2 regions of the Streptosporangium sp. NPDC048886 genome follow, and region 2 is predicted to be linked to the other one. Evidence: riboswitches for the same ligand, from Rfam matches in the RefSeq annotation. Region 2 holds a riboswitch; the other holds the start of a gene.
The links. A riboswitch is a leader RNA that binds a small molecule or an ion and turns the genes downstream of it on or off. The one in region 2 is predicted to bind glycine.
Positions count from the first base shown of each region.

Region 1 (9,533 bases), on a different contig from region 2:
AACGCGTTGAGCCTGGCCAGACTGCTCGGCGTGCCGGTCTTCCTCTGGCTGGTGCTGGGGCCTAGGGCCGACGGCTGGGCGGTCGCGCTGCTGATGCTGGCCGGCTTCTCCGACTGGCTCGACGGCAAGATCGCCCGGGCCTGGAACCAGACCAGCAGGCTCGGCCGTCTGCTCGACCCGCTGGCCGACCGGCTCTACATCCTGGCCACCCTGTTCGGCCTGGCCATGCGGGACATCATCCCCTGGTGGCTGGCGCTGGCGATCCCGCTGCGCGACGTGATGCTGCTGGGCATCCCGCCCATCCTGCGCCGTCTCGGATACGGCCCGGCGCTGCCGGTGCACTTCCTCGGCAAGGCCGCCACGGCCAACCTGCTCTACGCCTTCCCGCTGCTCTTCCTCGCCCACCACGACGTCTGGTACGCGGATGTGGCCGGAATCGTCGGCTGGTCGCTCGCGATCTGGGGCACAGGGCTGTACTGGTGGTCCGGGGTGCTGTATTGGGTACAGGTGCGGCAGCTCGTCAGAGGAGCCAGACGCCTTAAGAGGTGATGTGTGAAGGCCGTTGTGATGGCGGGCGGGGAAGGGACACGGCTCCGGCCGATGACCGCGAACCAGCCCAAACCCCTGTTGCCTGTGATCAATCGGCCGATCATGGAGCATGTGCTGCGTCTGCTGAAGCGGCACGGGCTCACCGAGACCGTGGTGACCGTGCAGTTCCTGGCGGCCCTGGTCCGCAACTACTTCGGCGACGGCGACGAGCTCGGCATGAGCCTGTACTACGCCACCGAGGACGTCCCGCTCGGCACCGCCGGCAGCGTCAAGAACGCCGCCGACAGGCTCCGCGACGACCGCTTCCTCGTCATCTCCGGCGACGCGCTCACCGACATCGACCTGACCGACATGATCCGCTTCCACCGGGAGCACGGCGCGCTGGTCACCATCGGGCTCAAGCGGGTGCCCAACCCGCTGGAGTTCGGCATCGTCATCGTCGACGACCAGGGCAGGGTGGAGCGCTTCCTGGAGAAGCCCACCTGGGGCCAGGTCTTCTCCGACACCGTCAACACCGGCATCTACGTGATGGAGCCGGAGGTCCTCGACGAGATCGCCGCCGGTGAGGCGGTCGACTGGTCGGCGGACGTCTTCCCCCGCCTGCTGGCCCGCGGCGCCCCCCTGTACGGCTACGTCGCCGAGGGCTACTGGGAGGACGTCGGCACCCACGAGAGCTACCTCAGGGCCCAGGCCGACGTGCTGTCGGGCCGCGTCAAGGTGGACATCGACGCCTTCGAGGTCTCGCCCGGCGTCTGGGTGGCCGAGGGCGCCTCGGTGGACACCGACGCCGTGCTAAAGGGCCCGCTCTACGTCGGCGACTACGCCAAGGTCGAGGCCGGGGCCGAGCTGCGCGAATACACCGTCCTGGGCAGCAACGTCGTGGTCCGCGAGGGCGCCTTCCTGCACCGCGCCGTCGTCCACGACAACGTCTACGTCGGACCGCGCGCCCACCTGCGCGGCTGCGTCATCGGCAAGAACACCGACCTGATGACCGGGACCAGGATCGAGGAGAGCGCCGTCGTCGGCGACGAGTGCATCATCGAGGCCGAGGCCTACGTCTCCTCCGGGGTCAAGGTCTACCCGTTCAAGACCATCGAGGCGGGGGCGGTGGTCAACACCAGCGTCATCTGGGAGCCGCGCGGCCAGCGCAACCTGTTCGGCCCGCGCGGGGTGTCCGGGCTGGTCAACGTGGAGATCACCCCCGAGCTGTGCGTACGGCTGGCCAGCGCCTACGCCACCACCCTCAAGAAGGGCACCTCGGTCATCACCTCCCGCGACTCCTCGCGCGCCGCGCGGGCGCTGAAGCGGGCCGTGATCAGCGCCCTGAACGCCAGCGCGATCAACGTGCTCGACCTGGAGGCGGCCCCGCTGCCGGTCTCCCGCTTCCACACCGCCAGGGAGAACGCCGTCGGCGGCATCGCGCTGCGCACCACCCCCGGAGACCCGCAGAGCGTCGACATCGTCTTCATGGACGAGCACGGCGCGGACCTGTCCCAGGCGGCCCAGCGCAAGCTGGACCGGGTCTTCTCCCGGCAGGAGTTCCGCCGCGCCTTCCCGGGGGAGATCGCCGAGCTCAGCTTCCCCGCCCGGGCGGTCGAGGACTACACCCACGAGCTGCTGCGCTGCGTCGAGATGACCGGGGTCCGCGACGCCGACATGAAGGTCGTGGTGGACTGCGCGGGCGGCACCTCCTCGCTGGTGCTGCCCAGCCTCCTCGGCCGGGTCGGGGTGGACGTGCTCACCGTCAACAACAGGCTGGACGACGCCTCGCCCACCGAGACCCTCGCCGAGCGCCGCCGCGACCTGCAGCGCCTGTCGGAGCTCGTCAGCTCCTCCAGGGCGGCCTTCGGGGTGCGGTTCGACCCCGTGGGGGAGCGGGTCGCGCTGGTGGACGAGATGGGCCAGCTGATCAGCGAGGAGCGCGCCCTGCTGGTGGTGCTGGACCTGGTGGCGGCCGAGCGGCGCGGCGGCAGGGTGGCGCTGCCGGTCACCACTACCCGGGTGGCCGAGCAGGTCTGCCGCTTCCACGGGGTGCAGGTCGAGTGGACCTCCACGGCCGTCGACGCGCTCACCGCCGCCGCGCGGGGACGGGACATGATCTTCGCCGCGGACGGGCGGGGCGGCTTCGTCGTGCCCGAGTTCGGCCCCACGGTGGACGGCCTGGCGGTGTTCCTGCGCCTGCTCGGCCTGGTCGCCCGGACGCGGCTGTCGCTCAGTCAGATCGACGCCCGGATCCCCGAGGCCAGGCTGCTGCGCCGCACCGTCCCGACCCCGTGGGCGGCCAAGGGGGTGGTGATGCGCTCGGTGATCGAGGCCGCCGAGCGCTACCGCATCGACACCACCGACGGGGTGCGGGTGGTCGCCGAGGACGGCAGCTGGGCGCTGGTGCTGCCCGACCCGGCCGAGGCCGTCACCCACCTGTGGGCCGAGGGCGGCGACGTCGACTCCGCCCAGAGCCTGCTCGAACACTGGGCGCGGGTCGTGGAGGAGGCGGCGGCCACGTGAGCGGGCGGTCCCGGACGGCGGGCGACGGCGTGAGCGGGCGGTCCCGGGTGGCGGGCGCCGGTGCGAGCGGACCGGCAAACCCAGCGCGGCGGCATGGACCGGGGACGCCGCGCGGCTGTAACTTTGTCACCGACCGAACCCGCGGTCGGGCGTCTGCCTTGATCTCTGCTTCTCAACGGTGTATGTTGCGGCATTCGCAGTCTGAGAAAATACCTGAGAAGCGAAGAAGCGAGGCGCGCATCCCTGAGCACCGTTGCCGCGTCTTCGCGGTAGGAGGCCGAGCCGATCGATGCCGAGCGTCTACTGCACGCAGTGCGGTCATGCCAACCCTGAGGATGCCCGTTTCTGTTCACGATGCGGGTCGCCGCTGACCAGGTCCGAACCACCCGGAGACAGCACTTCCACCATCTCCCTCTCCGGGATCGAGGCCTACGAGGCGGAGACCGGAGAGACGCTTCTCGCCGAGCGGCAAGCCGTCGAGCAGCTGCCCCCGGGCACCGCTCTGCTGGTGGCCATGCGTGGCCCCAACGCCGGCAGCCGCTTCCTGCTGGACAGCGATCTCACCACGGTGGGCCGCCACCCCGAGAGCGACATCTTCCTCGACGACATCACCGTCTCGCGACGTCATGTGGAGTTCTACCGGCGTGGCGGCGGGGTCTTCACCGTCCGCGACGTCGGCAGCCTGAACGGCACCTACGTCAACCGTGAGCGGATCGAGGAGGTCCCGCTGTACGGCGGGGACGAGGTCCAGATCGGCAAGTTCCGCCTGGTCTTCCTCACCCGCGGCGCCGCTGGAGGATGATGAGCTCGCAGGCCGCTCGTGCGCACATGAGCATCGGGGAGGTGCTCGCCCTCCTGCAGGGCGAGTTCCCCGATGTCAGCATCTCCAAGATCCGTTTCCTGGAGGGCGAGGGGTTGATCGAGCCGGAGCGCAGTCCCTCCGGTTACCGTAAATTCTCCTACGCCGACGTCGAGCGGCTCCGCTACATCCTCAGCGAGCAGCGTGACCGCTACCTGCCGCTGCGCGTGATCAAAGATCATCTCGAGGCCGCCGACCGTGAGGAACGGCCGGTGGCCCGCCCGCGCGCCGTCCCCGACGACGCGCCCTCCCAGGTCCGCCTCACCCGTGAGGAGCTGCTCGCCGCCGCCGAGCTCAGCGAGGAGACCCTCACCGAGCTGGAGGACTACGGCCTGCTGGCCGCGGTCGCCCGCTACTACGACGCCGAGGCCCTGGCCGTGGCCCGCAGCGTCGGCGCACTGGCCGCCTTCGGGCTGCACGCCCGCCATCTGCGGGCGGTCAAGGCCGCGGCCGAGCGCGAGGCCGGGCTGGTGGAACAGGCCATCGCCCCGCTGCTGCGCCGCCGCGGGCCGGGCGCCATCGACCAGGCCGACGAGACCGCCCGGGAGATTTCCGGCCTCCTGCTGGAATTGCACGCCTCGCTGGTACGTTCCGGCGTGCGTGGGGTGCTGGGCCGGTGACAACCTGACCAGGCACTCGTACCCCCACGAGTGTTACGTTGAACAAACCGGTCGGAATCCAGCGAAGACGGAGCAGCCCGTGTTGCAGATGGAGGTCGTGGGCGTTCGGGTTGAGATGCCCTCCAACCAGCCAATTGTTCTGCTGAAGGAGGCACATGGGGAGCGTTATCTGCCGATCTGGATCGGCATGACAGAGGCGACCGCGATCGCCATGGCTCAGGCCGAGGAGCCGCCGCCGCGGCCCCTGACCCATGACCTGTTCCGTGACGTTCTCGACGCGCTCGGCGTCCGGCTGAGCACGGTGAACATCGTCGCCCTCCGCGACGGGATCTTCTTCGCCGATCTCGTGTTCTCCAACGGGGTCGAGGTGAGTGCCCGCCCCTCGGACTCGATCGCCCTGGCACTCCGCACCGGCGCGCGCATCTTCGCCAGTGAGGACGTGGTCCGGGAGGCCGGGGTGATCATCCCCGACGACCAGGAGGACGAGGTGGAGAAGTTCAGGGAGTTCCTTGACACAATCACGCCCGAGGACTTCGGTCGCGCAGGGTAGGAATTTCGGTGCATTTACGCTTCACGACGCGCCGGGTGGGGTCGTTGACTGAGCTTGGCCCCAGTCCTACGGTGCAAGTGAAACCCACGGCTGTGCGTAAACCCCCAGATCAGGCCGCGGGATGAGAGAAAGCCGGAGGTCCGCGTGGCGGTCAGCAGCGGCGAGGGTAGAAACGCCGATCAGGATGACCCGGAACGGCGCCAGTCGGCACGTCAGCGCGCGGGTGAAGAGGGTCTGCTGTTCGACGGGCAGCCGGTGAGAACGCCCGCCGACATCGGATATCGAGGCCCCACCGCCTGCGCGGCGGCCGATATCACCTATCGGCAACTGGACTACTGGGCGCGCACCGGACTGGTCGAGCCCACCGTGCGGGCCGCCCACGGTTCCGGCTCCCAGCGCCTGTACGGCTTCCGCGACATCCTGGTGCTCAAGGTCGTCAAACGGCTGCTCGACACCGGCGTCTCCCTCCAGCAGATCCGCATCGCCGTACAGCACCTGCGTGACCGCGGCGTCAGCGACCTCGCCCAGATCACGCTGATGAGCGACGGGGTGAGCGTCTACGAGTGCACCTCGCCCGACGAGGTCATCGACCTGCTCCAGGGCGGGCAGGGAGTCTTCGGCATCGCCCTGGGCCGGGTGTGGCAGGAGGTCGAGGGTTCGCTGGCGGATCTCCCCGGTGAGCGGGCGGAGGCCGGCCAGGGCCCTTTAGGCGATCACCACGCAGATGAGCTGGCCCGTCGTCGCAGGGCCCGGCGCACGGGGTAAAGTTAGCTCTGCTGCTGACCCTGTGCGGGAGAGACCCCGACATGATCGGGGCGCCGAAGGAGCAACCTCCCCGGAATCTCTCAGGCACCCTGTACCGCACGGACGAGGCGACTCTGGAAAGCAGGTGCGTCCGCCAGGCGTATCTCACCGACGGTGAAAGCCTCCCCGCTGGGGAGGTGAAGCTCTCAGGTCGAGATGACAGAGGGGGAGATCCGGCATACGCCCGCGCCCAGCGCCGGTCTCCACCGCCTCGGGAGGCTTTCCATGACCGATCTGTCACCGCTCAGCGAGCTCACCCCTCCGCCGTTCGCCACCCGCCACATCGGGCCCGCGGACGCCGACCAGACCCGCATGCTCGAGGCGGTCGGATTCGCCTCCACCGCCGACCTGGTCGCGGTGGCCGTGCCCGAGGCGATCCGGGCCAAGGACCGGCTCCGCCTGCCACCGGCGGCGAGCGAGCCCGAGGCCATCGCCGAACTGCGCACCCTGGCCGGGCGCAACGCCGTGCTCACCTCGATGATCGGCCTGGGCTACCACGACACGATCACCCCGGCCGTCATCCGGCGCAACCTCCTGGAGAACCCGGGCTGGTACACCGCCTACACGCCCTACCAGCCGGAGATCTCCCAGGGCCGGCTGGAGGCCCTGATCAACTTCCAGACGGTCGTCTCCGACCTGACCGCGCTCGACGTCGCCGGGGCCTCCCTGCTGGATGAGGCCACCGCCGCCGCCGAGGCGATGACGCTGGCCCGCCGCGCCGGCCGCGCCGCGTCGAACGTGTTCGTCGTGGACGCCGACGCGCTGCCGCAGACCAAGGCCGTGCTGCGCACCAGGGCCGAGCCGCTCGGCATCGAGCTGGTCGACAGCGACTTCACCGGCGAGCTGCCCGAGTGCTTCGGCGTGCTCGTGCAGTATCCGGGCGCCAGCGGCCGGGTCAGGGACTTCCGCTCCATCGCCGAGGCCGCCCACGCGCGCGGCGCCCAGGTGGTCGCCGCCGCCGACCTGCTCGCCCTCACCCTGCTCACCGCGCCCGGCGAGTTCGGCGCCGACATCGCGATCGGCTCCTCGCAGCGCTTCGGCGTCCCGCTGGGCTTCGGCGGCCCGCACGCGGCCTACATGGCCGTCCGCGACGGCCTGCAGCGGCAGATGCCGGGCCGCCTGGTGGGCGTCTCCCAGGACGCCGACGGGCGCCCCGCCTACCGGCTCGCGCTGCAGACCCGCGAACAGCACATCCGCCGCGAGAAGGCGACCAGCAACATCTGCACCGCGCAGGTCCTGCTCGCGGTGATCGCGGGCATGTACGCCGTCTACCACGGCCCCGAGGGGCTGCGCCGGATCGGCCGGCGCATCCACCGGCACGCCGTCGTGCTCGCCGCGGGCCTGCGCCACGGCGGTGTCGAGGTCGTGCACGACGACTTCTTCGACACCGTGCTCGCCCGCGTGCCCGGCCGCGCCGCCCAGATCGTCGCCGCCGCCCGCGACAACGGGGTCAACCTGCGCCTGGTCGACGCCGACCACGTGGGCGTCACCTGCGACGAGAAGACCGAGCTCATCCACCTGGAGCAGGTCCTGGCCGCCTTCGAGGTCAGCGGCGCCGTCCTGACCGACCTCGACGCCGCCGCGCACGACGCGCTGCCCGCCGCGCTGGCGCGCACCGGCGACTACCTGACGCACCCGGTCTTCCACAGCCACCGCTCCGAGACGGCCATGCTGCGCTACCTGCGCAGGCTCCAGGACAAGGACATCGCGCTCGACCGGTCGATGATCCCGCTGGGCTCGTGCACCATGAAGCTCAACGCGACCACCGAGATGGAGCCGATCACCTGGCCGGAGTTCGCCGGGCTGCACCCCTACGCCCCGGAGGATCAGGTCGGGGGCTACCTGGAGCTGATCAAGGAGCTGGAGGGCTGGCTGGCCGAGGTCACCGGCTACGACGCGGTGTCGATCCAGCCCAACGCCGGCTCCCAGGGCGAGTTCGCCGGTCTGCTGGCCATCCGCGCCTACCACAAGGCGCGTGGCGAGTCCGGACGCGACGTCTGCCTGATCCCGTCCTCGGCGCACGGCACCAACGCCGCCAGCGCCGTCATGGCGGGCATGCGCGTCGCCGTGGTCGCCTGTGACGACAACGGCAACGTCGACCTCGCCGACCTCGAAGCCAAGATCGACAAGCACCGCGACCAGCTCGCCGCCATCATGGTGACCTACCCCTCCACGCACGGCGTCTACGAGGAGACCATCACCCAGGTGTGCGAGCGGGTCCACGAGGCCGGCGGCCAGGTCTACGTCGACGGCGCCAACCTCAACGCACTGGTCGGCCTGGCCAAGCCGGGTGAGTTCGGGGCCGACGTCTCCCACCTGAACCTGCACAAGACCTTCTGCATCCCGCACGGCGGCGGCGGTCCGGGCGTCGGGCCCGTCGCGGTCCGCGCGCACCTGGCCGACTACCTGCCCGGCCATCCGCTGCGCGACGGCTCGGCGGTCGGCCCGGTCTCGGCCGCGCCGTACGGCTCGGCGGGCATCCTGCCCATCTCCTGGGCCTACATCCGGATGATGGGCGCCGAGGGCCTCACGGCGGCCACCGAGCAGGCCATCCTGTCGGCCAACTACCTGGCGCGCAGGCTGGCCCCGCACTACCCGGTCCTCTACACCGGCCGCGGCGGCCTGGTCGCCCACGAGTGCATCGTCGACCTGCGCCAGATCACCAAGGAGACCGGCGTGACCGTGGACGATGTGGCCAAGCGCCTGGTCGACTACGGCTTCCACGCGCCGACCATGTCCTTCCCGGTGGCCGGCACGCTGATGATCGAGCCGACCGAGAGCGAGGACCTGGCCGAGCTCGACCGCTTCTGCGACGCGATGATCGCGATCCGGGGCGAGATCGAGAAGGTCGCCTCCGGGGCCTACGACAGGACCGACAACCCGCTGCGCAACGCCCCGCACACGGCCGACTGCCTGCTCACCGGCGAGTGGGACCACCCCTACACCCTGACCGAGGCGGCCTATCCGCTGCCGTCGGTGCGCGAGGGCAAATACTGGTCGCCGGTCCGCCGCATCGACCAGGCCTACGGCGACCGCAACCTGGTGTGCTCCTGCCCGCCGCTTGAGGCCTACGAGGACTGACCGATACTCCCGCGGCCCGCGCCCTCCCGGCGCGGGCCGTATTCGTCCCATATGTGGGGGACGGGTGTGGCCCCGAGTCGTTAGGCTCGGGGCATTCCTTTACCCGGGAGGACCCTACATGCCAGAGGTGGACACGCACCCCTTGGACACCGCGCGGAGACTGGCCGAGAGCGGCGACCTGGACGGCGCGGCAACGATCTTCACAGCGCTGGCCGCCGACCCCGCCGAGCCCGACCGGGCGCAGGCGGCGGTGGGGCTGGCGGTGGTGCTCCAGGAGCGCGGAGACGTGGCGGGCGCCCGGGCCGCGGCCCGCACCGCGCTGGTGACCGGGCATCCGGAGTTCGCCGCGCAGGCCGCCTGCCTGCTCGCCCGCAGCTTCGAGCGCGAGGACCTGCCCGACCAGGCCCGGGCCGCTTGGCAGGCCGCCCTCGGCGTCGGGAACCCCACCTACCTCCCGCTGGCGTACATGGCGCTGGCCAGGCTCGCGGAGGGGCGGCAGGAGGCCGAGGAGGCCCTGCGGGCCGCGCTGGAGACCGCCCACCCGGAGATCGCCTCCCACGCCGCC
Region 1 covers NZ_JBVJHH010000044.1:37,312-46,844, forward strand. The annotation lists gene ACZ6R6_RS39350 (CDP-alcohol phosphatidyltransferase family protein) at 1-549, shown strand, start outside; gene ACZ6R6_RS39355 (sugar phosphate nucleotidyltransferase) at 553-3,054, shown strand; gene ACZ6R6_RS39360 (FHA domain-containing protein) at 3,344-3,856, shown strand; gene ftsR (transcriptional regulator FtsR) at 3,883-4,533, shown strand; gene ACZ6R6_RS39370 (bifunctional nuclease family protein) at 4,613-5,083, shown strand; gene ACZ6R6_RS39375 (MerR family transcriptional regulator) at 5,228-5,848, shown strand; glycine riboswitch at 5,864-5,955, shown strand; gene gcvP (aminomethyl-transferring glycine dehydrogenase) at 6,113-8,968, shown strand; gene ACZ6R6_RS39385 (tetratricopeptide repeat protein) at 9,087-9,533, shown strand, end outside.
Region 1: another riboswitch for glycine. It lies ahead of gcvP (aminomethyl-transferring glycine dehydrogenase); the one in region 2 lies ahead of gcvT (glycine cleavage system aminomethyltransferase GcvT).

Region 2 (9,533 bases):
TGTCGTGGGAGGGTCGGACCTGACAGACTGATCAATGTCAAGGGCGATGAGAGGAGAGCCATGGCGGACACCGATCCCGCGGAGTTGGAGCGGCGGATCGAGCGGACCCGTGCGGAGTTGGCCCAGACGGTTGACGCCATCGCCGATCGGGTGAGCCCGAAGAAGGTCGCGAGGCGCACCGTCGCCAAGGCGGAGACGAGCGCGAGGCAGTTCCTGGTCTCGGTGGGGGACCGGGTCGGCGAGGCGGTGGGGGGCGCGTCGCGGCCGGTCAGGCTGGGTGATGAGCCCGATGACCTGTGGGCGGACGATCAGCCGGATCTGGCGCCGATCCTGATCGGTGTGGGCGCGGTGCTGGCGGTCAGTGCGATGATCATGCTCTGGCGGCGCCGGCGCGGCTGATCCGGCGGGTCTGCGCCGCCGGCGTCGGCCTCCGTTCGGGGGAAGGCTCGGAGGTCAGAGGTCAGAGGAAGGTCCGGCCCTCGCCCCGGTAGGTGGGGGCCTCGTCCACGATCTCGTCGCCGTCGATCAGGTGCAGGGTGGCGAAGCGTTCGCAGAGCTCGCCCGCCTTGGCGTGCCGGAACCAGACGCGGTCGCCGACGCGCAGGTCCTCGGCCGCCTGGCCGAGGAGCGGGGTCTGGACCTCGCCGGCGCCCTCGTCGGGGTCGTAGCGGAGCCCGCAGGGCAGGTAGGGCTGGGGGAGACGGTCGGGGCCGGGGGCGCCGGAGGCGTGGTAGCCGCCGCCGAGGACGGTGACGACGCCGGGTGCCGGGCGGCGGACGACGGGCAGGGCGAACAGGGCGGCGGGGCGGCCGGTGAAGCCGCGGTAGAAGTCGAACAGGCGGGGGTGGAAGAAGCCCGATCCGGCGGCCACTTCGGTGACGGCCTTCTCGCGGGCGGTCTTGTCGATGCTGCCGGTGCCGCCGCCGTTGACGAACTCCAGGTCGGCGATCTGGGTGACGGCCTGGACGATGCGGCCCCTGCGCGTGATCAGCTCGCGCCGCGACCGGGCCTGCATCAGGCGGATCGCTCGGGTGAGGGCGGGGTTGCCGGGAGGGTTGTCGCCGACGCCGGCGATCTGGGCTTCGTAGGCCATCAGGCCGACCAGGCGGAAGCCGGGCCGTTTGGCGACGTCGGCGGCGAGGTCGGCGGCCTGGTCGGCGTCGCGGATGGGGGAGCGTCGGGCGCCGGCGCGGAATCTGCCGCCGAAGGCGATGAATCCGGCGTCGATGTCAAGGCAGATCCGGATCTCGTGGCGGTCGCGGACGTCGGCGACGGCGGACTCGATGAAGTCCAGGTGCTCGGCCCGGTCCACCATCACGGTGATCTCCTGTGCCGCGCGGGTGTCGGCGGCCAGTGTGGCCAGTGCGGCGCGGTCGGCGGTGGGGTAGGCGACGAGCACGTCGCGCAGGCCGGTGGAGACCAGCCAGAGGGCCTCCGGCAGGGTGAAGGCCATGATTCCGGCGAAGCCGTCCATGGCGAGGATCCGTTCCAGGACGGGGCGGGATCTGACCGATTTGCTGGCGACCCTGATGGGCTTGCCGCCGGCCCGCCGCGACATGGCGGCCGCGTTCGAGCGCAGGGCTGCCAGGTCGAGCAGGGCGAACGGGGGGTCCAGGTGCGCGGTGGCCCGGTCGTAGCGCTGGCGGTCGTCCATGACGGCAGGATAACCTGATCCAACCGAATGTGAGTATTGTTCATATTGGTGGCGCGGCAGTAAATTCTCCGGCCAGGACGGCTCCAAGATCGTGAAAGTGGCAGGTTGGGACCCGCGCCGGACGCCAGGGCCGCGTAAACCTGACCGGGTGATGAGCACTCTCCAGGACATCCTGTCGAGCGCGGGGAGCACAGCGGGCGGGGAGAACCTGAACGCGGTCCGCCGCCGGTCGCTGCGGTCGCTGAGACCGGGCAGGACACCGGCCGGTGTGGTGGTCGCCCTGGCGGCCTCCCTCGCGCTGTCCACCGCGACCGGGGTGACGGTGGGGCTGGTGACGGGCTCGCCGTTCGGGCGGATGCCGTACCGGCAGTTCGCCGCCTGGGTCGGCGAGGCGCAGTGGTCCGACACGGTCCCGCTCTTGGTGTCGCTGGTCGCGGTGGTGACCGGGACCCTGCTGCTCGCGCTCGCGGCGCTGCCGGGCAGGACCCGGCTGGTGCCGCTGGAGTCCGCCGACCCCCGGATGGTGATCGGCCTGACCAGGTCCGGGCTCCGCCGCACGCTGCGGGCGGCGGCCCAGTCGGTCGACGACGTGGACAAGGCACGGGTGCGGCTCGGCTGGCGGAACATCGAGATCACGGTGGTCAGCGACGCCGAGCGGACCGGGCCGCTGCTGCGCCAGGTCGGCACGGCGGTGGGCGACCGGATGACGGGACTGGGCGCGATGTGCGGGGGCGAGGTCATGGTACGGCTGCGCAGGCGGGGGATCTGATGAAGGTCTACCAGGGCAACCGGATCGGCCTGGCCGTCACCGGGGCGGTGCTGGCCGGGGGCGGGCTCTACGGGTTCCTGCGGGGGTGGGGCAAGCTCCCGCAGCCGCGCGGGGACCGGATCCTGAACAGGGAGCTGCCCGCCCACCTGGCCGAGCACCCGTGGATGGGCTGGCTGGCCGCGCTGCTACTGATGGTGCTGACGCTGCTGGCGATCCGGTGGCTGCTGGGCGCCGTGGGCTGGGGGCGCTGGGGGAGCCGGACGGGCAGCGGGATCGCGATGCTGGGGGTTGCGCTTAAAGAAGTCGAAGGGCTCAGGCGCATCCATGTCAGGGCGGTGGCGGGCGACCGGCTGCGGATCGGGATCAGCTGCGGGCCAGAGGCGGACGTCGCCAAACTCGTGGCCCGGCTGAACAAGGACGCCGTCGGCAAGGTCCGCAGGACGGTCGGCGACGACGGGCTCGGGGCCTCCGTCCGCCTGCACGTCAGGCGCCGCTGACGGCCGTCGCCGGGTGCCGAAGGCCAGTCCGGCGGCCAGGCACGCCAGCGGCAGGGCGGGCACCACGTAGCGGTGGTCGAAGGCGGCGATGAAGGGCGGCAGGACCAGCAGCACGGTGCCGGCGGCCCACGGCATCAGCACGGCGCCGCCGAGGTCCCGCAGACGGAACAGGACGCCGGCGAGGCCGGCCAGCAGGATCGCGGCGAGGAACGGGCCGCGCAGGAAGCCGTGCTCCTGGTAGGCCCGCAGCCAGCCGGCATAGGGCTCGACCAGGGAGGGCGCGCCGGAGACGCCCTGGTAGGCCGTGGTCACCTCCTCGGCGGTCCTCCCCTGGGAGGCGGTCCCCTTGGGGAAGGGGCGGGCCGTGTCAGGGAAGACGTAGGCGCTCTGCGGGCCGGGGGTGGGATAGACCCGGCGGGTCCAGTCGAAGATGTGGGCCACGTCGGTCAGGCCCGCCCGGAGGAAGTCCAGGGGCTGCGCCTTGATGGCCTGGACGGCGAAGTCGCCGGCGAGCCTGTCGCGCTCGGCCCAGGTGCCCTTGACTTTGTTGAGCGGCGATGCGCCGTCCCAGATGTATACGGGCGGGGGTCTGCGCTCGCTCACCGGGCCGGGGAGGCAGAGCGCGGCCTCCGGCCCGGTGGGCTTGATCTTCGCGCAGTCGGCGAAGGTCGCCGTGCGCGCCCACAGGAAGGCGTTGCCCCGGGTGAGCCCGTAGTCGCCGTGCTCGGACCTGAACCAGGTGGCGTAGGCGCCCAGGCCGATCGCGGCGGCCAGCGCGGTGGCGGTGACCGCCTTCCAGCCGGCGCGGCCGATCACCAGGCAGACCAGCACCACGGCGGTCAGCGGCAGCCCCATCGTCCGGGTGACGGTCGCCGCGGCCAGCAGGGCCCCGGCGAGGAGGGCGGCCCACACCGGCGGCCGGCGCCGCCACAGCAGCAGCGTGACCGCCAGGACCGCCAGGAACTCCATCAGCAGGTCGGCCATGACGAGGTGTTCGAGCTGGACCTGGTGGACGTCCAGCAGCACCGGCAGCGCGGCGAGCGTCGCCCCCCATCCCGGCAGGCCGCCCAGACGGCGCAGCAGGAGATAGACGCAGACGGCCATGGTCAGGCCGAGCAGGTGCTGGAGCACGACCACGGCCTGGACGCTCGACAGCGGCTGCAGCGTCCACAGCAACAGGGAGTAGCCCGAGGGGCGCGACTCCATGGGGCGGGGGTCGAGTCCGGCGTTGAGGTAGACGAAGGAGTCGGCCCAGAACCACAGGGCCGGCCGGTAGCCGAGCACGGCCAGGACCCGGAGCCCGGCGCCGGCCAGCAGGGCGGTCAGGAAGAGCCCGTGGGTGCCGGAGAGGCGGAGGAAACGGCTCGCCGGACGTTCTCCCGCTGGCACCAGGACCTCCCGAGTCTCCGAGGCAGGCGGGCTCCACGACAGGAGCCCCCGTGACGAGCCACCCAGCATAGGCGCGAGAGGGGGCGATCCTGTACGAGATGATGAAGCTCGTGCCGATCGACCTGTTCACCCGAGAAGTCGGGGGGCTCGCGGCGCGGACCCTGCCGGTCATCCACGGCGGGCCGGACCGGGACCACAGCTACCTTATGGAGCCGCTGATCCGGCCGGCCGTGCCCGTTCAGCCGTGATCCGGAGACCCGCGCCCGTTCAGCCGTGATCCGGAGACCCGCGCCCGTTCAGCCGTGATCCGGAGAGCCGCGCCCGTTCAGCCGTGACCCGGAGAGACGCGCCCGCTCAGCCGTGATCCGGCCGGCCGTGCCCGCTCAGGTGTGACCTGCTCAGGTGTGACCCGGGCTGCCGTGACCCGGAGAGCCGCGCCCGCTCAGCCGTGGCTCGCAGCCGTGGCCGGGCCCGTTACGGAACGTCCGCCCGGCCCTTGTCCGCCGCCCGGCCGGTTCAGCATTCGATGACGTTGACGGCCAGGCCGCCGCGGCTGGTCTCCTTGTATTTGTCGAGCATGTCGCGGCCGGTGTCGCGCATGGTCTTGATGGCCTTGTCCAGGGAGACGAAGTGGCGGCCGTCGCCGCGCAGCGCGATCCGGGCGGCGGTGATGGCCTTGATCGAGGCCACCGCGTTGCGCTCGATGCACGGGATCTGCACCAGTCCGCCGATCGGGTCGCAGGTCAGGCCCAGGTTGTGCTCGATGCCGATCTCGGCGGCGTTCTCCACCTGCTCCGGGGTGCCGCCCAGCACCTCGGTGAGCCCGGCGGCGGCCATGGAGCAGGCCGAGCCGACCTCGCCCTGGCAGCCGACCTCGGCGCCGGAGATGGAGGCGTTCTCCTTGAACAGCACGCCGATCGCCCCCGCGGTGAGCAGGAAGCGGACCACGCCGTCGTCGTCGGACTTGGGGGTGAAGCGGTCGTAGTAGGTCAGCACGGCCGGGATGATGCCGGCGGCGCCGTTGGTCGGGGCGGTGACGATCCGGCCGCCCGCCGCGTTCTCCTCGTTCACCGCCAGGGCGTACAGCGAGACCCAGTCCATGGTCTGCAGCGGGTCCTTCTCCGGGGACTCGCTCTGCAGCCGCCGGTGGAGCTGGTGGGCCCGGCGCCGGACCTTCAGCCCGCCGGGCAGCACGCCCTCCTTGGCGGTGCCGCGCCGGACGCACTCGGCCATGACCCGCCACAGGTGCAGCAGCTGGTCGCGGATCTCCTGCTCCGAGCGGCCGAAGGCCTTCTCGTTCTCCAGCATCAGCCCGGAGATCGACAGGCCGGTCTCCGTGCAGTGGGCGAGCAGTTCGGCGGCCGTCGTGAAGGGGTGCGGCAGGACGGTGTCGTCGGGTTTGATCCGGTCGGCGCCGGTGGCGTTCTCGTCCACCACGAAGCCGCCGCCCACCGAGTAGTAGACCTTCTCGCGGAGCTGCTCGCCCGTCTCGGAGAAGGCGATGAAGCGCATGCCGTTGGGGTGGTGCGGCAGCGAGATCTTGCGTTCGAACACGAGGTGCTCGCCGACCACGAAGGGGATCTCGCGGGAGCCGTACAGGGAGATCGTCCCGGAGGCGCGCATGGCGGCCAGCCGGTCGTCGACGGTGTCGACGTCCACGAGCTCGGGCTTCTCACCCGACAGGCCCAGCAGGACGGCCTTGTCGCTGCCGTGGCCCTTGCCGGTCAGTCCGAGCGATCCGTACAGGATCACCTCGACCCGGGCGGTCTTCTCCAGGAGCCTGTCCTGCTCCAGGCCGCGGGCGAATTTGTGCGCGGCGGCCATCGGCCCGCCGGTGTGCGAGCTGGACGGGCCGATTCCGATCTTGAAGAGATCGAAGACGCTGATCGCCATTGATCTGGTCCCTGCCTTCACATCGCCGTGACCACGCGCACCCGGTGGTGCGCGTGATCACGGCGCAAGAGGAGAAATTTCAGGACTCACCCGAGGTGAGCGCGGCGTACTCCTCGGCGGACAGCAGGTCGTCGGCGTCGCCCTCAAGACGGACGCGGAACAGCCAGCCATCACCGTAGGAGTCACTGTTGACCAGGGACGGGTCGTCCACGACGGCCTGGTTGACCTCGACGACCTCACCGCCCACCGGCGCGAAGATGTCGCTCACCGACTTGGTCGACTCGACCTCGCCGACGGCGTCGCCGGCGGAGATCGTCGCCCCGGCCTCGGGGAGCTGCACGTAGACCACGTCGCCCAGCGCCTCGGCGGCGTAGGCGGTGATGCCCACGGTGAGGGTCAGGCCGTCATCGATGCCCGCGATCCACTCGTGCTCCTTGGTGTAGTGCAGGTCATCGGGAATGCTGCTCATTATTTCCTCCTGTAGAAAGGCAGGTCGACGACGTCGACCGGTTCGCGACTACCCCGGATGTCCACCGCCAGGCCGGTGGACAGGCCGTTGTCCACGTAGGCCATGGCGATGGGCCGGCCCAGTGACTGGGAGGGGGCCCCGCTGGTGACCTCGCCGACGACGGCGCCGTCCTCGGAGACCACCGGGTACCCGTGCCGGGGCACCCGGCGGCCCGTCGCGACCAGTCCGACCCGGCGACGGGTCGGCGGGACGTCCTTGAGAGGCTCCAGGGCGGCCCGGCCGACGAAGTCGCCCGGCTTGTCAAACCTCACCACACGGCCGAGCCCCGCGTCGAACGGAGTGAGATCGGCCGACAGCTCGTTGCCGTAGAGCGGCATGCCCGCCTCCAGGCGGAGGGTGTCGCGCGCCGACAGCCCGGCCGGCAGCAGCCCGTGCGCCGCGCCCGCCTCGGTGAGCGCGGCCCAGAGCGGCTCTGCGTCGGCGGCGGCGACGAACAGCTCGAAGCCGTCCTCGCCGGTGTATCCGGTGCGGGCGATGAGGGCCTCGCGGCCGGCCACGGTGGCGGGCAGGCCGGCGTAGTACTTCAGCCCGTCGAGGTCGGCGTCGGTGACCTCGCCCATGATGGCGCGCGAGCGCGGGCCCTGGACCGCGACCAGCGCGTACTGCTCGGAGCGGTCGTCCACGGCGGCGTCGAAGGACTTGGCGCGCTCGGTGAGCTCGGCGGCGACCCGCGGGTAGTTGGAGGCGTTGGCGACGACCATGAACTCCTCGTCGGCCAGGCGGTAGACGATCAGGTCGTCCAGCACGCCGCCGGAGGGGGAGACGATCATCGTGTAGCGGGCGCGGCCCGGCTCAAGGGCGGACAGGTAACCCACCAGCGCGTAGTCGAGGGCCTCGCCGGCCTGCGGGCCGGTCACGAAGATCTCGCCCATGTGGGACAGGTCGAACAGGCCCGCCGCCTGGCGGACCGCGTTGTGCTCGGTGGACTCGCTGCCGTAGCGCAGCGGCATCAGCCAGCCCGCGAAATCGGTCAGCGTCGCGCCGAGGGCCTCGTGGACACCGCGCAGCGGCGTAGGTCGGGACATGTTCGCACCTCAGGCAGGGGTCAGATGAGAGCATCCTCCCCCTCTGTCATCGATGCCTGAGAGCTTCGCCCGGTTTTTACCGGACTTTCACCTTCGGCGAGGCCGCGAGACCTGCTTTCCAGAGGCCACCTACCCGCACGGTCCTTTGCCTTGAGAGGTTCGCGGGGAGGGCTTGCTCCTTCAGGGGTCCTGGCCTGGATGTCAGGACGCTCTCCCGCGCGGGATTCATCGGTGTCGTGACCAGCCTAACCGCCCGCACCGGCCGAGCGAAATCCCCCGGGCTCGTGTTCTCGCCGCCCGGGACGGCCGCGCCGGTCAGGGGCGGCTGCGCCGTACCAGTTCCTCGAACAGCAGGCACTCGTCGTCGGCTTCGGGGTGCCACTGGACGGCGAGGGCGAACGGGTGGCCCTCCAGCTCCACGGCCTCGACCGTGCCGTCCTCGGCGTGGGCGGTCACGGTCAGGCCCGCGCCCAGCCGGTCGGCGGCCTGGTGGTGGTAGTGGGCCACGTCCGCGGTCTCGGTGTCGAGGATCTTGGCGATCTGGCTCCCGGGGGTCAGCCGTACCGGCATCCGGCCGAAGCGGCCGGGGGCCGGGGCGTGCCCGCTGTGGCCGACCTCGTCGGGCAGGTGCTGGCGCAGGCTGCCGCCGAGGGCGACGTTGAGGACCTGCAGGCCCCGGCAGACTCCCAGCAGCGGGATGCCGCGCTCCAGGGCCGCGTGGGCCAGCCCGAACTCGGCGTCGTCGCGGAAGCCGCGGACGTGGCCGGTCCGCTCGTGCGGGACCTGGCCGTACCGTGCCGGGTCGACGTCCCCGCCGCCGGCCAGGATCAGCCCGTCCAGGCGCCCGACCAGCGCCGCGGGGTCGCCCACCGGCGGCAGGATCACCGGCTGCCCGCCGGCGCGGGCCACGTGGTCGACGTAGCCGTACGGCAGGAGCGCGGTGGGCATCTCCCAGACGGTGAACGTGGCGGGCTCGATGTAGCAGGTGATGCCGATGACGGGACGGGACATGATCTCTTTCTTGCCGGACGCCGGGACGTGGGGTCTCCGCCCACGTCCCGGCACGTTATCGGGGGCGGAGGGGATGGGGTGGGCAGACGCGGCCGGGGCCCTCCCGCGGGCGGTCCCGGCCGCCGGGCGCCGCGGCGGTCACAGCGGGGTGACGTAGGCGCCCGAGATGCCGCCGTCCACCAGGAACTCCGAGCCGGTGACGAAGCTCGCGTCGTCCGAGGCCAGGAACGCCACCGCCGCGGCGATCTCGGAGGCCTCGGCGAAGCGGCCGGTGGGGATGTGCACCAGGCGGCGCTGCGCCTGCTCGGGGTCCTTGGCGAACAGCTCCTGCAGCAGCGGCGTGTTGACCGGCCCCGGGCAGAGCGCGTTGACCCGGATGCCCTCGCGGGCGAACTGCACCCCGAGTTCGCGGGACATGGCCAGCACCCCGCCCTTGGAGGCGGTGTAGGAGATCTGGCTGGTGGCCGAGCCCATCACGGCCACGAAGGACGCGGTGTTGATGATCGACCCCTTGCCCTGGCGCCGCATGTAGGGGATGACGTGCTTGCAGCACAGGTAGACCGAGGTGAGGTTGACCTCCTGGACCCGGCGCCAGGCGTCGATGCCGGTCTCCAGGATCGAGTCGTCCTCCGGCGGCGAGATGCCCGCGTTGTTGAAGGCGATGTCCACGCTGCCGTAGGTGTCGAAGGCGGTCCGGAACATCCGCACGACGTCGTCCTCGCTGGTGACGTCGGCCTTGACGAACAGGCCGTCCACCTCGGCCGCG
Region 2 covers NZ_JBVJHH010000014.1:44,074-53,606, forward strand. The annotation lists gene ACZ6R6_RS18960 (DUF3618 domain-containing protein) at 61-399, shown strand; gene ACZ6R6_RS18965 (amino acid deaminase/aldolase) at 461-1,654, opposite strand; gene ACZ6R6_RS18970 (DUF6286 domain-containing protein) at 1,806-2,423, shown strand; gene ACZ6R6_RS18975 (hypothetical protein) at 2,609-4,309, opposite strand; gene ACZ6R6_RS18980 (hypothetical protein) at 4,408-4,557, shown strand; gene ACZ6R6_RS18985 (L-serine ammonia-lyase) at 4,826-6,202, opposite strand; gene gcvH (glycine cleavage system protein GcvH) at 6,282-6,671, opposite strand; gene gcvT (glycine cleavage system aminomethyltransferase GcvT) at 6,671-7,756, opposite strand; glycine riboswitch at 7,790-7,884, opposite strand; glycine riboswitch at 7,885-7,983, opposite strand; gene ACZ6R6_RS19000 (gamma-glutamyl-gamma-aminobutyrate hydrolase family protein) at 8,072-8,767, opposite strand; gene ACZ6R6_RS19005 (3-oxoacyl-ACP reductase) at 8,906-9,533, opposite strand, start outside.